Regions from separate parts of the Lachnoanaerobaculum sp. genome, predicted to be linked through region 1. Evidence: predicted binding sites of a transcription regulator. Region 1 holds the regulator's gene; the other holds the start of a gene.
The links. The regulator NrdR, encoded in region 1, represses ribonucleotide reductase genes. The targets are predictions, from matches to a motif close to CACAANATNTTGTG.
Positions count from the first base shown of each region.

Region 2: the regulator NrdR is predicted to act here: its motif matches at 2,079-2,092, upstream of nrdD (anaerobic ribonucleoside-triphosphate reductase).

Region 1 is NZ_DBHIEQ010000015.1:42,883-46,313, forward strand. Features, by position in the region: gene ACO6FI_RS07830 (galactokinase) at 1-872, shown strand, start outside; gene ACO6FI_RS07835 (DUF4190 domain-containing protein) at 884-1,279, shown strand; gene nrdR (transcriptional regulator NrdR) at 1,305-1,757, shown strand; gene ACO6FI_RS07845 (YqeG family HAD IIIA-type phosphatase) at 1,754-2,275, shown strand; gene aroE (shikimate dehydrogenase) at 2,268-3,143, shown strand; gene aroQ (type II 3-dehydroquinate dehydratase) at 3,140-3,431, shown strand, end outside.
Region 2 is NZ_DBHIEQ010000011.1:39,192-42,622, reverse strand. Features, by position in the region: gene nrdD (anaerobic ribonucleoside-triphosphate reductase) at 1-1,969, opposite strand, end outside; gene ACO6FI_RS06410 (DUF421 domain-containing protein) at 2,473-3,111, shown strand; gene ACO6FI_RS06405 (DUF3290 domain-containing protein) at 3,166-3,431, shown strand, end outside.

The sequences.
Region 1 (3,431 bases):
TAGGGGGATTTGACGCATATATCACAAGTAATGTTATTTCAAGTGCAGGTGTAAGCTCATCTGCAGCTTTTGAGACTCTTATATGCCAGATAATAAATACACTGTTCAATGACGGGAAACTCTCAAAGACGGATTATGCATATATAGGAAAGTATGCAGAGAATCACTATTGGGATAAGGCAAGCGGACTTTTGGACCAGATGTGTTGTGCCTACGGCGGACTTATCAGTATCGACTTTAAAAATCCTGATATGCCCAAGGTTACAGAGATAGATTTTGACTTTTCAGCTGCAAAGCATGATCTTATTATAGTTCAAACAGGAAGAGGACATGCCGACCTTTCTGCAGATTACTCATCCATACCGTCAGAGATGAAGAAAGTTGCGGAGTACTTTGGTAAAAAGACATTGTCTGAGGTGGATGAAAAGGAATTCTACAACAATTTGCCGAAGATAAGAGAGTATGCAAATGACAGAGCGGTGTTAAGGAGCATACATTTCTTTGATGAGAACAAGAGAGTGGAAGCTGAGGTGAATGCACTTGCACATAATGACTTTGATACATTCTTGAAAAATATAACCGAAAGCGGCAATTCGTCATGGAAGTATCTTCAGAATGTGTATACAAATGCTGCACCGAACGAACAGGGTATCACTGTGGCACTTGCACTTTCAGAGAGATTTTTGAAGGATAAAAATGTAGGTGCAACCAGAGTACATGGCGGAGGCTTTGCAGGAGTAATAATGGCAATGGTACCTGAAGAGTACAGTGATGAGTATGTTGCATATATGGACGGATTCTTAGGCGAGGGTTCTTCTTATAAGATGAAGATAAGACCTTACGGGTCTATTTGCCTGAATGATTTTATTTAAGGAGGAAAATATTGGAAAAGCAATATTCGGTAGCATGTTTGATAGTGGGAATACTAAGCTGTGTACTATGTTGTATGTGTGTAGGATTTCCGCTTGGAATAGCAGGAGTGGTACTGTTTGTACTGTCCACAAGAAACGGTAACGAAGCGGATGCAAAGGCTGTAATAGGTTTGATACTTTCAATAATCGGATTTATACTTTCTATAATATCCGCGGTATTTATTATTATCGCGGTTTTAAATTCACCTGATTCAGACAGAAATTACTATAATCATGACAGTGTATTTGACTACTTTGATTATGATAACGATTCGCTTGACTATGACGATGATTACAGATACTTGCCGTATGAATATGATGACGGTGTTTTTGACTACAACAAAAGTGACGGACTTAAAGAATTTTAATATATAAAGGATAGCGTATTAGCGTATGAAATGCCCATTTTGCCAAGCACAGGATACAAAGGTTATAGACTCACGCCCTGCCGACGATAACTCTTCAATAAAGAGAAGAAGGCAGTGTGAGAGCTGTAATAAGAGATTTACCACATATGAAAAGCTTGAGACAATACCTCTTATGGTAATAAAAAAGGACGAGTCCAGAGAGAATTTTGACAGATCAAAGATAGAAGCCGGAATCATACAAAGTTGTCATAAGAGGCCTGTATCCACTGCGGAAATTAAAAAGACCGTTGATGAGATAGAAAATCAAATATATGCGATGGAAGTCAGTGAAATACCTACAAGGACGATAGGTGAACTTGTGATGGAACAACTGAAAAATCTTGATGAGGTGGCCTATGTAAGGTTTGCGTCCGTATACAGAGAGTTTAAGGATGTAAGTACTTTTATGGATGAAATTGCAAAGCTTTTAAAGAAATGATATTTATGAATAAACTTTTTCCAAGATTGTACAAAAAAGATATATATGATATTGACTACAGGGGGCTTTATAACAGAGGGGTTCGGGCGGTACTTTTTGATATAGACAATACTCTTACCACACATGGGACAAGAGCCGACAGTTCAAATGTCGCTTTTTTCAAAAACTTAAGAGATATAGGCTTTAAGACCTGTCTTATATCGAATAATAAAGAAAAAAGAGTGCTTCCGTTTGCAAAAGCGGTAAATTCACCATATATTTATAAGGCAAATAAGCCTTCAAAAAGAGGATATATAAAGGCGATGGAGCTGCTTGAAGTAAAGGATAATCAGACTGTTTTTATAGGAGATCAGATCTTTACTGATATCTGGGGAGCAAACAGTGCAGGAGTTTATTCCATACTGGTAGATCCCATAAGCCCGAAAGAAGAGATACAGATAGTTTTGAAAAGACACCTTGAAAGAATTGTATTGTTCTTTTATAAAAGAGCTTTAGAAAAAGGAAGAAACAATGATTAGTGCAAGTACAAGTGTATACGGTATAGTAGGCAATCCGATAGAACACAGCCTGTCACCGCTTTTACAAAACGTTTTGGCAAAAGAGATAAATATTGATATGAGCTATGTGGCATTTCATGTGACGGATAATATAAAAGCTGCAATAGACGGCGCTTATCTGCTTGGAATAAAGGGATTTAATGTAACGATTCCTTTCAAAAAAGATATGATGAATATAGTAACCGACATAGACGAGAGAGCAAAAAAAATCGGAGCCATAAATACTCTAAAAAGGGTAAAGAGCGGATATAAGGGCTATAACACCGATATCCTCGGCTTAAAGCACAGCATAAAAATTAACGGAATGAGCATACACGGTAAGAATGTGATAATTCTCGGTGCAGGAGGTGCGGCAAAGGCTGCATTATATCTGGTGGTAGAAGAAGGTGCAAAGTCTATAACCCTTATAAACAGAAATGTAAAGAGAGCGGATGAGCTGAAAAAAGAGGTATGTGATACTTTTAAAAATATATCGGTAGTGCCATTGGATGAACTTAAACAAAATTTAGATGTTTTGGAGCATAACGATTATTTTGTATTTCAGACTACAAATGTGGGTATGTATCCGAAAATTGATGAGTGCATAATAGATGATGCAGGGTTCTATGAAAAATGTGACTGCGGAATTGATTTAATCTACACTCCTTTTGAGACTGTATTTATCAAAAATATGCTAAAAGCAAATAAAAAATGCATCAACGGACTTGATATGCTTATACTTCAGGGAGTTGCAAGCTTTGAGATATGGAATGATGTAAAGGCGGATAATACCGTAGTCAAAAAGGTAAAGGTTTTACTTACTGAAAAGTTAAAAGAGAGAATGAAATGAAGATTTTGGTAATAAACGGTGTAAATATGAACTTCCTCGGTATCAGAAACAAGGAAGTCTATGGAAATAAGGACTACAGTTATCTTCTGAAGATGATTGAAGAAAAGGCTAAAGAGCTTAAAGTGGAAGTGGAATGTTTTCAAAGCAATCATGAGGGTGCAATAGTTGACAAGCTTCAGGAAGCATACTTTGAAGATGTGGCAGGTATTGTAATAAATCCTGCGGCATTTACACATACAAGTGTGGCAATAAGAGACGCGCTTGAAAGTCTTGGCTGTATAAAGGTGG
Region 2 (3,431 bases), on a different contig from region 1:
CGGACTTTGTATTAAGCTCCGCGTACATGATATTGTCATAGATAAATCCAAGCAGACTCATTACAGCCTCAAGGTTGTCCTGCATATTCGGTACCTCAACATAACTGATAGCTCCGCCAGGTGAAAGCTTCTGGAATTCACTTTCAAACTTAAGCTTTGTAAACGCATCTATATCCTCAGCCACATGAACATGGTAGCTGTTTGTAATATAGTTCTTATCTGTGATACCTTCTATTATACCGAATCTCTTTTGAAGCGCCTTGGCAAACTTATAAGTTGTAGACTCAAGCGGTGTACCGTATGGAGAATAGTCGATATTCTCAGCCTTCTTCCACTCGTTACACTTGTCGTTCATCCTTTGCATAACGCTGAGTGCAAAAGGCTTTGCCGCATCATCAGTATGGCTCTTTCCTGTCATATACTTTACACACTCATAAAGTCCGGCATATCCGAGACTTATTGTAGAGTATCCGCCGTATAAGAGCTTGTCTATAGTCTCACCCTTTTTTAATCTTCCAAGTGCTCCGTACTGCCAAAGTATCGGTGCCACATCTGAAGGTGTACCCTTTAATCTCTCATGTCTTGCTCTGAGCGCTCTGTGGCAAAGCTCAAGTCTCTCGTCAAAGATATTCCAGAACTTGGTAGTATCTCCGCCTGATGAAAGTGCCACATCTACAAGGTTGATTGTAACAACACCCTGATTGAATCTTCCGTAGTATTTCGGCTTGCCGTTCTCATCTACATATGGTGTCAAAAAGCTTCTGCATCCCATAGGTGTATAGCAGTTTCCGTTGCCGTTTTTATCAACCTTGTACTCAAACATCTTCTTCTCTGAAACATAGTCAGGTACAAGTCTCTTTGCGGTACATTTTGCGGCAAGTTTTGTAAGATGATAATATCTGCTTCCCGGACGAACATTGTCCTCCTCAAGTACATATATAAGCTTAGGGAACGCAGGTGTTACCCATACACCGCTCTCATTTTTTACACCCTGATATCTCTGTCTTATCATCTCTTCTATAACAAGTGCAAGGTCTTCTTTTTCCTGCTCATTCTTAGCCTCATTCAAGTACATAAATACTGTAATGAAAGGAGCCTGACCGTTGGTAGTCATAAGTGTAACCACCTGATACTGTATAGTCTGTACACCCTTTGTGATTTCCTTGCGAAGTCTGTTCTCTACAATCTCTTCTTTTCTCTCATTTGATACATTAAGTCCGTACATCTCGGCTTCAACTTCATCACGGATTTTCTTTCTGCTCACATCTACAAAAGGTGCAAGGTGAGTAAGTGAAATACTCTGTCCGCCGTACTGGCTTGATGCCACCTGTGCAATAATCTGTGTAGCTATATTGCAGGCTGTCGAGAAGCTGTGCGGTTTCTCAATAAATGTACCTGATATAACAGTACCGTTTTGAAGCATATCTTCAAGATTTACAAGGTCACAGTTGTGCATATGCTGTGCAAAGTAATCTGCATCGTGGAAGTGAAGTATTCCGGCCTTATGAGCTTCAACCACTTCACTGTCAAGCAATAATCTCTCTGTAAGGTCCTTTGAAACCTCTCCTGCCATATAATCTCTTTGCACTGATGCAACTGTAGGATTTTTGTTGGAATTCTCCTGCTTTACTTCCTCATTGTCACATTCAATAAGTGATAAAATCTTATCGTCTGTTGTATTGTTCTTTCTCTTAATGCTCTGAACATATCTATATGTAATATACCTTCTGGCAACCTCATAAGCATTCTCTCTCATGATGCCGTCCTCTACCATATCCTGTATCTCTTCCACGCTCATAGCACGGTTCATGCTCATGCACTGGTTCTCCACAGTATTGGCAATACGGTCTACCTGTGATTTCTTCAACTTGTCATCTTCGCCCACTACAGCATTTGCTTTGTAAATAGCCGCTATAATTTTTGAAATATCAAAATCTACTTCAGCACCGCTTCTTTTTATGATTCTCATATCTGAATCCTTCCTAAAAAATAGTATATTTATATATGTTATCTGCGACAGTCTCGCAGTTGATTTAAATATCAAGCTTTTATTTCTTGCCTTACGTTTTCCTAGTATACACAATATGTAGTGGTTGGTCAATGAGCAATTTACAATATACTGTGGTAAAACTTTCTATGTCAATACAACAAAAATTTATTAAATATTTTCAAGGCAGGATAGAAAAGCAATTTCCTTATAATTTTTGACCATAAAAACCTTAACAAAGTATCTTTCAATATTGTTTTTACCTTATTTGAAACCATTATACCTTGTACACAAAATACAGATAAATACAATATAAAAGCTCTATCTTAAACAAATCCATTCTGATTGATATCAGCTTCATATATACAGAATTTATACTTGTAATATGATTTACAAAGTGTTATAAGATACTAAGTTTCACTTTTCAAAAATACTTATCAAATGACAGACAGTATTTAGAAATTATAAACTTATTGAGGTGATTTATGAATATATATTTGTTGGTCGGAATCAAGTTTTTCCTTGGCATCCTTGTAATGATATTGCAGATACATATACTCGGTAAATATGAATTCTCTATAAATACCCCTTTGAACCAGATACAAAACTATGTTCTCGGCGGTATTATCGGTGGTGTTATTTATAATACTTCCATATCTATTTTAACTTTTCTGATATTTATACTTGTTTGGTCGCTTGTAGTCATCATCGTAAAACTGATGGTCAACCTGAAATTTATAAAATCTTTGGTCGTAGGAAATCCTGTTGTACTTATTAGAAACGGAGTCGTGAATGTTGCCAACTGTGCCAAAGTCGGACTCTCCGCCGAACAGCTTATGCTGCACATAAGAATGGAAGGACTTACCTCCACCAAGGAAGTAAAGTCAGCCATTATGGAAACCAACGGTAAACTGACCATTATAGATATGCAGTCCGCCACACCTAAGTTCCCTATTATTTCAAACGGTAAGTTAAATCAGGATATCTTGGAACTTATAGGGCATAACGAAGAGTGGCTGCTTGCCTATATAAAGGAACAGGGCGTAGAGAGCATACAGGATGTCTTTCTCGGTGAATATGTAAACGGTGAGCTATATATCACGGCATATCCGAAAATCAAGTAACTTTGCTTTGAGGTTAAGGCCTTAAAGTTTTATATTCAGAAAGGAAATATTATTATGAATTTTTACACACTGGACTACATAACCAGAACCCAGTCAACAGGCCTTATTGTACGTTCCGCAATTATTATCGTACTTTTGGCTATAGTTATAATTACAAGCTTTAAGTTTATGAAAGACAGAATGAAAACAAGACTTAGAGATATCTCAATAGGTATCGTGGTTTTGACCTTTATACTTTTAGGCATTCAGGTGGAACATTACACACAGAACAACCGCGATTTTTCACAGTCTCATGTACTTCTAAAATTTATTGAAAGTGT